3 regions of the Pantoea sp. ABR1s genome follow, and region 2 is predicted to be linked to each of the others. Evidence: predicted binding sites of a transcription regulator. Region 2 holds the regulator's gene; each other region holds the start of a gene.
What was found. The regulator PhoB, encoded in region 2, activates phosphate uptake and scavenging genes when phosphate is short. The targets are predictions, from matches to a motif close to CTGTCATAAAACTGNCNNAT.
Positions count from the first base shown of each region.

Region 1: a site for PhoB is predicted at 1,557-1,576, ahead of uvrB (excinuclease ABC subunit UvrB). Genes of this name have one in related genera too.
Region 3: a site for PhoB is predicted at 1,310-1,329, ahead of glpT (glycerol-3-phosphate transporter). Genes of this name have one in related genera too.

Region 1 covers NZ_CM173823.1:2,894,066-2,897,195, reverse strand. The annotation lists gene bioD (dethiobiotin synthase) at 1-22, shown strand, start outside; gene ACXKZD_RS13625 (ABC transporter ATP-binding protein) at 169-891, opposite strand; gene uvrB (excinuclease ABC subunit UvrB) at 1,785-3,130, shown strand, end outside.
Region 2 covers NZ_CM173823.1:3,152,295-3,155,424, forward strand. The annotation lists gene ACXKZD_RS14945 (PstS family phosphate ABC transporter substrate-binding protein) at 1-290, opposite strand, end outside; gene phoR (phosphate regulon sensor histidine kinase PhoR) at 310-1,623, opposite strand; gene phoB (phosphate response regulator transcription factor PhoB) at 1,638-2,327, opposite strand; gene sbcD (exonuclease subunit SbcD) at 2,525-3,130, shown strand, end outside.
Region 3 covers NZ_CM173823.1:3,917,929-3,921,058, forward strand. The annotation lists gene ACXKZD_RS18430 (carboxylate/amino acid/amine transporter) at 238-1,101, opposite strand; gene glpT (glycerol-3-phosphate transporter) at 1,475-2,815, shown strand; gene yigL (sugar/pyridoxal phosphate phosphatase YigL) at 2,865-3,130, opposite strand, start outside.

The DNA of each region.
Region 1 (3,130 bases), 260 kb from region 2:
CTACCTGACGTTGCCGGAGTAACCGCGTAGCCTGGCTATTTTATTTGTCGTGCTGAATCCGGGCAGTGCTCACCATCCTCACGCGCTGTGCACACGCTCCGGTGGTTCTGCGCGCTCCGTCTTCAGCCTGCCTGCAACACTTACGCCCGGTGGGGCAGGCGCTGAATGTCAGGCCACCGTCAGCCATTTATCGACGGTGTGGTCATCAAGCTGTTCCATGCTGCCCTGCGCCACATTGCGGCCGCGGTGCAGCAGCAGGAAATAGTCCGCCACGCGACGGATCAGCGACAGGCGCTGCTCCAGCAGCAGGATGGTCAGCCCGTAGTCGAGGTTAAGCCGACGGATCAGATTGCCCATCTCCTCTTCCAGCCACGGCGACATCCCGTCGGTCGGCTCATCCAGAATCAGCAGTTTGGGCTGCAGCACCAGCGCGCGCGCCAGGGCCAGCTGTTGCTGCTGATCGATCGGCAGATCGCCACTGCGCTGCTGGCGCAGAGAGTAGAGCGCCGGGAAGAGGTCGAATACCATTTCGGGAATGGCGCGATGGCGGTCGCGCTGGCTGGCACCCGCCAGCAGGGCAATCAGCAGATTATCTTCCACGCTCATCTGGGTAAAAATATGGCGGCCCTGCGGCACATAGCCAATCCCCATCTGCGCCCGCTGTTCAGCCGGTTGCAGCAGCAGATCTTCCGGCGGCGAGCCATCCTCTTTCCAGGAGATAGAGCCGCTGTTAATCGGCAATCTGCCCATGATGCAGTTCACCAGCGTGGTTTTGCCCATGCCAGGACGGCCCAGAATGCCGGTGCAGGTGCCAGGCGACAGATCCAGGTCCACATCCCACAGAATATGGTTTTGACCGTAAAATTGATTTACCGAACGTAAACTCAGCATCTGACACTCTCCTTCCCGATCGTTAGCCTGATTGCTTCCGCGCTCTGTCGTCTGGCAAACAAGTCATCAGCAACGGCAGCCTCGCCATTGCAGCACAGTGCGCGTTCCGCGCGGTGACGCTACTGACTCCTGCAATTCCCAGGCCAGATCTAAAAACGGCCCTGTTTCCTGCTGCAGCGCCACGTATCAGGGATGAAAGGTGAGAAAAACTTATCAATTCCCCACGGTGACCACGCATCTGCACTTTTGCAGTGCCCTGGAGCGCTGTTTCTGGTGCAGACGTACTGTAACGTGGCAGGAAGTCCGATTAAGAATCTTAGTATGAGGCGTGCAAATTTGCGTACGACACCCGGTGACAGATTAAAATTGCAGAATAATCCGTCAGCAGGCGACGCGAAATTTAACGCAAAAAAAATTATTTTCACGGTAGTGAGAAGGCAGGGAAAAATTATACACAGCAGATGGCGTCGGGGCTGCCATCACTTATCCACCATTCCTGTGGATAACCTTGTGCATTAGGTAATGAAAACCAGTTGGAAGCGAGGAAATACGCGGCCTGGTAACATAATGACGAGAATCTGGCCTCATAGCCTTATGTCAGTAAAATCAGTTGCTTATCAAAAAACAAGCCTGAGAATTATCTGTCAGGTAACCGTACTGTAATTTTGTGACACTCTATTGACAAATGTTAAATCAGATCCCTGCCTGGGGATAACATTGCGCAACATGCTGAGCGATAACGCTGCCAGCCTGCAGGGACATCAGGTGCCATCCTGCTGGCGTTAACATTGCACCAATACTGTTTTTATATCCAGTATTATTTTCTGGCAAAATCACCATAGCAGAGTAAAATAAGTGCCTGCCCGCCGACTTCTCCAGCAGGAACTGCATTCATGAGCAAAGCCTTTAAATTGAACTCCGCCTTTAAACCTTCGGGCGACCAGCCTGAGGCGATACGTCGCCTGGAAGAGGGGCTGGAGGATGGACTGGCCCATCAGACCTTATTAGGCGTAACCGGCTCCGGTAAAACGTTTACCGTCGCCAACGTGATTGCCGACCTCAACCGTCCGACCATGGTGCTGGCGCCCAACAAGACGCTGGCCGCCCAGCTCTATGGCGAGATGAAAGAGTTTTTCCCGGATAACGCCGTCGAGTTTTTCGTCTCTTACTACGACTACTACCAGCCTGAAGCCTATGTGCCGAGCTCCGACACCTTTATCGAAAAGGATGCGTCGGTGAACGAACATATCGAACAGATGCGTCTGTCGGCCACCAAGGCGCTGCTGGAACGGCGCGATGTCATTGTGGTGGCATCGGTTTCGGCTATCTACGGTCTGGGCGATCCCGATCTCTATCTGAAAATGATGCTGCACCTGACCCGCGGCATGATTATCGATCAGCGCAGTATTCTGCGCCGTCTGTCAGAGCTGCAGTACACCCGCAACGACCAGGCGTTCCAGCGCGGCACCTTCCGGGTGCGCGGCGAAGTGATCGATATCTTCCCGGCGGAGTCGGACGATATTGCGCTGCGCGTCGAGCTGTTTGACGAAGAGGTTGAGCGTCTGTCGCTGTTTGACCCGCTGACCGGCCAGATCGATTCGGTCGTGCCGCGCTTTACCATCTACCCCAAGACGCACTACGTGACGCCGCGTGAGCGTATTCTGCAGGCGATGGAAGATATCAAAGTCGAGCTGGCGGACCGCCGCCGGGTGCTGCTGGAGAACAATAAGCTGCTGGAAGAGCAACGCATTACTCAGCGTACCCAGTTTGACCTGGAGATGATGAGCGAGCTGGGCTACTGCTCCGGCATCGAGAACTACTCACGCTACCTCTCCGCACGCGGACCGGGCGAAGCGCCGCCGACGCTGTTTGACTATCTGCCCGCCGATGGCCTGCTGGTGGTGGATGAGTCGCACGTGACCATTCCGCAGATTGGCGGCATGTACAAAGGCGACCGGGCGCGTAAAGAGACGCTGGTGGAGTACGGCTTCCGCCTGCCGTCGGCGCTGGATAACCGTCCGATGAAGTTTGAAGAGTTTGAGGCACTGGCACCACAGACCATCTATGTTTCGGCGACGCCGGGCAAATATGAGCTGGAAAAGTCGGGCGACGAAGTGATCGATCAGGTGGTGCGTCCTACCGGTCTGCTGGACCCGATCATCGAAGTGCGTCCGGTCGGTACCCAGGTTGACGATCTGCTGTCAGAAATCCGTCAGCGCGTGGCGATCAACGAACGTGT
Region 2 (3,130 bases):
TAGCCGTAGCGCGCCTCAAAGGCCTGGCGTTCATCTGCCTGCATCGGGCGGCTCATCGGACCGAGTTGTGCTGCACCCGCCGCCAGCGCGGTCGGCGCAGTAGAAGAGCCGGAGGCCTGAACCTGGACATTGACGCCCGGCGCCTGGCGACTGAAATCTTCGCCCCACAGCGTCATCAGATAACCCAGCGTATCGGATCCGACGCTGCTGAGATTGCCGGAGAGCGCGCCGGGCTGGGCCAGTGCCAGGCCCGGCAGCAGAGTAACGATCAACAAAAGAAGGATGCGCATCAGGGAGATCCGGCAGCGATTAATGAACGGCATTCTCCTGCATCACGCTGCTGACAATCAACCTCGCTGGCAGCGTAAAGGTAAAACAGGTCTCCTTGTGCGGCACGCTGGTGATATCGAGCCGGGCGTTATGGTGGCTCAGAGCATGTTTCACTATCGCCAGCCCCAGCCCGCTGCCGCCGGTCGCACGCGAACGCGCTTTATCGACCCGGTAGAAACGCTCGGTAAGACGCGGAATATGTTCTGAGGCGATGCCCGGCCCGTTATCGCACACCCGGAAAATGGCCCCCTGTTTGCCGCGCAGCCAGCTGATATCAATTCGCGTGCCATCCGGTGTGTGGTTTACCGCGTTGTAAACCAGATTGGAGATGGCGCTGCGCAGCTGTTCATCGTTGCCGAACACTTTCAGATGGGGATCGGTATGGAAATGGATGTCGTGACGGCCACCACTCAGCGTTGCCGCCTCATGCTGCAGAAGTTTCAGCATCACCGGCACATCGACCTTCTCTTTCAGATCGATTGCGGGCGCGGCTTCAATGCGCGACAGCGTCAGCAGCTGTTTGACCAGGCTGTCCATGCGGCGCGTCTGCTCCGACATAGTGTGCAGCGCTTTGCTGCGCGAAGGCTCGCTCATCACCGAGTCGTTCATCATCTCCAGATAGCCCTGCAGCACCGTGAGCGGTGTGCGCAATTCATGGCTGACATTGGCAAAGAAGTTGCGGCGCGCCCCTTCCAGCTGATGCATCTGCGTGACATCACGCGCCACCAGCAGCCACTGCCCTTCGCTGTAGGGCATGACGCGGAACTCCATGTGAAGTTTGTTGTTCAGCACCAGCGTCAGCGGCTTGTCGAAATCGCGCTGGCGAAGATAGCGCGAGAACTCCGGATAACGGAGCAGATTGAGGATGTTCTGGCCATTATCTTCCGGCCAGCGCAGTCCAAGATGCTGCTGCGCCAGGCCGTTACACCAGAAAATGGTGCCCTCTTCGGTAGTCAGAATCACCGCATCCGGCAGCGACTCGGCACCGCTGCGGAAACGCTTAATCAGATTGCCCAGTTCACGCCGTCGCCGCCGGTTGCGGAGCTGCATCTGGTAAAGACCATAAAACAGCGGTTCCCAGCTGGCACGCCCGGCCGGTGGCGTCATGGTGCGGTCGAGCCACAGCCAGTGCGACAGCCGCATCAGATTGTGAAAATGCCACAACAGCACCGTCAGCACGCTCAGTAGCAGCCACCAGGGCAGACCGCCGAACAGCAGGCCCAGCAGCACTGCGGGCAGACAGACCAGCAGCAGTTCTGTCAGTAATCTCTTCCAGGAGAGGCGTTCCAGCACGGTTAAGGCTCCGTTTAGTAGCGGGCAGAGAAACGATACCCTGTTCCGCGAACGGTTTGTACCATGCGATCGTGGCCGGACACTTCCAGCGCTTTACGTAAACGGCGGATGTGAACATCGACAGTACGATCTTCCACATACACATTGGTGCCCCAGACGTGGTTCAGCAGCTGTTCGCGGCTGTAAACGCGTTCCGGGTGGGTCATAAAGAAGTGCAGCAGCTTATATTCTGTCGGACCCATCTCCAGCGGCGTGGTTTCGGACATCACGCGATGTGAGGAGGGATCCAGACTCAGCCCCTGCATCTCAATCACCTCTTCCACGGCCATCGGCGAAATACGGCGCATCACCGCTTTGATCCTCGCCATCAGCTCTTTAGGTGAAAAGGGTTTGGTAATGTAATCATCGGCACCCACTTCCAGGCCGCGCACCCGATCCTCCTCTTCGCCGCGCGCGGTGAGCATCATCACCGGGATATCGCGTGTCATCGCCTCGCGTTTCAGATGTTTGATAAACTGAATACCGCTGCCACCGGGTAACATCCAGTCCAGCAAAATCAGATCGGGCCAGGGTTCAATCAGCTTGCCAACGGCGCTGTCATAATCTTCCGCCTCGATTGGCTGATAGTCGTTCTGCTCCAGAACAAAACACAACATTTCACGGATGGGGGCTTCATCCTCCACAACCAAAATGCGCTTAGCCATTATTACTCCTGCTGATTATGACGGATGTCACTGAGATTCGCGGCGCCATTATGCGTCAGATTTGTGACACTTTTATGAAAAACATAACCTGCCTGTAACCTCACTGGTAATCATTTATGACAGCGCAGCGACAATTTTTTGCTTTGGCCGCAGAGCCAGTATAATCGCCGGGCGAATCACAACGGCAGGGACTCATCATGCGCATCATTCATACTGCGGACTGGCATCTGGGGCAGTTCTTCTACAACAAAAGTCGGGCAGCCGAACATCAGGCATTTCTCGACTGGCTGTTGATCCAGATTGAACAGCATCAGGTGGATGCGTTGATCATCGCAGGCGATCTGTTTGATACCGGTACACCGCCCAGCTACGCCCGCGAAATGTTCAACCGCTTTGTGGTGGCGCTGCAGCCCAGCGGCTGTCAGCTGATTGTGCTGGCGGGCAACCACGATTCCGTTGCCACGCTGAATGAGTCGCGTGAGCTGCTCGCCTGTCTCAATACCCGGGTGATCGCCACCCCGCAGGAGAAGGATGATGTGCTGCTGCTCAACACCCGCCAGGGCGAGCCGGGCGCGTTGCTGTGTGCGATTCCCTATCTGCGGCCGCGCGATATCCTGCGCAGCCGGGCGGGTCAGTCGGGACGCGACAAGCAGACCTCGCTGCTGGAAGCGATCGCCCACCACTATCAGCAGCGATTCACCGCCGCCCAGGCGCTGGGCCATGCACTGCCGATTATCGCCACCGGCCATCTCACCACCGTCGGCGTCAGCCAGAGCGATTCGGTGCGCGACATCTATATCGGG
Region 3 (3,130 bases), 770 kb from region 2:
CGATCGCACACGCCAGCTCCATCGCGAATGCTCTACGTTTCAGCGCTCCATACCCTCCTTCATATTCGCTCTGAGCCCCTGGTTCAACTGCGATGATGCTGTTAAGTCTCCAGGGCTGGCGCGTCTGAAGAGCGAAGCGTCCGGGCCAGGGATGGCCCGGCCGATCCACAGGGATGTGAGATTCCTTCGCGATCGGACGCGCCAGCCCGGGAGGCCGCACCCATGCAACAGCCCTGTTTATGATCGGTCACCGCGCCCCACCACCCAGCGCTTATGCACCCACAACGAGGCGAGGATCACCAGCGCGCCCGCAATAAAGCTTGGCCAGTGCGGTTTCTCCTGCCAGATAGCCAGATTCACCAGCAGCCCGGCAGGAACGTGCATGTTATTCATAATGCCCAGCGTGCCGGCATCGACCTGGGTCGCACCATAATTCCACATAAAATAGCCGAGACCGGAAGCCGCAATGCCCAGCCAGACCAGAATGCCCCACTGCAATGAGGTGGTCGGCAACTTCTGTGGATTGCCCCAGGCACACCAGGCGATCACCGCAATCAACACTGCACCCAGATAGAACCAGGAGAAGGCCGTGTGCTGCGGCATCGGGCGGGTCTCCTGCAGACGCTTATAGCCCACCATTCCCGCCGCAAAGCAGATATTTGCCAGTTGCACTAACAGCAGACCAAACCAGAAATGATCGCTGACTTTGTCATAGCGAATAATGGCCGCACCTGCCACAGCCAGCAGTGCACTGAAGATATAGCCGATGCGCAGTGGACGACGGCTGATCAGATCGTAAATCAGCGTCACATAAAGCGGCGTCATCACCGTAAACAGCAGGAATTCCGACACGCTAAGATAGAGATAGGCTTCGAAACTCAGCAGATACATCACGCCCAGCTGCAGCATCCCGACCAGCATGTAAAGCAACAGCGTTGAAGGGCGATGACCACGCCAGCGCAGGAAAGGTAAAAATACCAGCGCAGCCAGCGCCAGTCGCATCAGTACAGAGAACCAGCTGTCCACCTGCCCGGCAAGGTATTCGCCAATCAGACTGAACGAAAAGGCCCACAGAATGGTGGTAATAATCAATAAAAACACGGTGACGACCCCGAAATTAACAGGCCGTCAGTGTAAACAATGTGCTGCCATCAGGCTGTGAAATCTGGTTGACATCTGATTACAAACCAGGCGATCAGAATAGCCATCGGAAAGGGCTTTCGCTTCCTGACATAACTGTCTGCATAAGGATCTTTCAGCCAGATAAAATGCGCGAAATGATCCATCGCATGATCACTTCCGCTCCAGAATGTAATAAAAGTGTAACAAATGTGTCATTCATCACAGTAACGTTGCGCAACTAACACTATTCTTTGCGCGAAATGGAACATTCTGCGTCCATTTTCTTCTGCTCTTTTCCTGCCCCAACCTGCTGGGAATTAAAAACCATAATGTGCCCTGGAGGGCCTCACTGATGCTGAGCATTTTTAAACCTGCACCACGTCAGCCGCAGGTGGCGGAGGATCACGTTGATCCGCTCTACCGTCGTCTGCGCTGGCAAATTTTCATCGGGATCTTCTTTGGTTACGCCGCCTACTATCTGGTCAGAAAAAACTTCGCACTCGCCATGCCCTACCTGGTAGAGCAGGGTTTTTCACGTGGCGATCTCGGTTTTGCCTTATCCGGCATATCCATCGCCTACGGCTTTTCAAAATTCATCATGGGATCGGTCTCTGACCGCTCAAACCCGCGCGTCTTCTTACCGGCAGGCCTGATTCTGGCTGCGACAGTGATGCTGATCATGGGATTCGTTCCCTGGGCCACCTCCAGCATTATGGTGATGTTCGTGCTGCTGTTTATCTGCGGCTGGTTCCAGGGCATGGGCTGGCCACCTTGTGGACGTACCATGGTTCACTGGTGGTCGCAGAAAGAGCGCGGCAGGATCGTTTCGGTCTGGAACTGCGCCCATAATGTCGGCGGCGGTATTCCGCCTCTGCTGTTCCTGCTCGGTATGGCATGGTTCAACGACTGGAAAGCAGCACTCTATATGCCGGCATTTGGCGCCATCGCCATTGCGATTCTGGCCTTTGCGCTGATGCGCGATACGCCGCAATCCTGTGGTCTGCCACCGATTGAAGAGTACAAAAACGACTATCCGCCCGACTATGATGCCAGCCACGAAGAGGAGCTGACGGCCAGACAGATCTTCATGAAATATGTGCTACCGAACAAGCTGTTGTGGTACATCGCGCTGGCCAACGTATTTGTTTATCTGCTGCGCTACGGCATTCTCGACTGGTCGCCGACCTATCTCAGAGAAGTAAAACACTTCACGCTGGATAAATCGTCGTGGGCTTACTTCCTGTATGAGTATGCGGGGATCCCCGGAACGCTGCTGTGCGGCTGGATGTCGGACAAAGTGTTCCGCGGTAATCGCGGTGCGACCGGGGTGTTCTTTATGACGCTGGTAACCATCGCGACCGTGATCTACTGGCTTAACCCGGCGGGCAATCCTGGCGTCGATATGGCCTGTATGATTGTGATTGGCTTCCTGATCTACGGTCCGGTGATGCTGATTGGTCTGCACGCGCTGGAGCTGGCCCCGAAAAAAGCGGCGGGGACGGCGGCGGGCTTCACCGGCCTGTTCGGCTATCTGGGTGGATCGGTGGCGGCCAGCGCCATTGTCGGTTACACCGTCGATTACTTCGGCTGGGACGGCGGCTTCATGGTGATGATTGCTGGCTGTGTGCTGGCGGTTATCCTGCTGTTACTGACCATGGTCAGCGAACACAAACACAAAAAGACCCCTGCCTGACGGCAATAAAAAAGGGCCGGATATCCGGCCCTTTTTTTGCGCTGACGGCTTAAGCAAGATAGAGCGTGCGCAGCGTCTGCGGCACGGCATCATCGGCATTTGAACCGATCACATCCAGCTCCGGCAGCGTATCTTTCAACCGCTGATGGGCGTTCTGCATGATAAATCCCTTACCCGCCATGCTCAGCATCTCCACATCGTTCATGCCGTCGCCAAAGGCGATACAGCTTTCCAGTGAATGGCCCAGCGTTTTCGCGACCGCTTCCAGCGCATGCCCTTTCGACACGCCGCCCGCCATCACTTCCAGACAGGTAG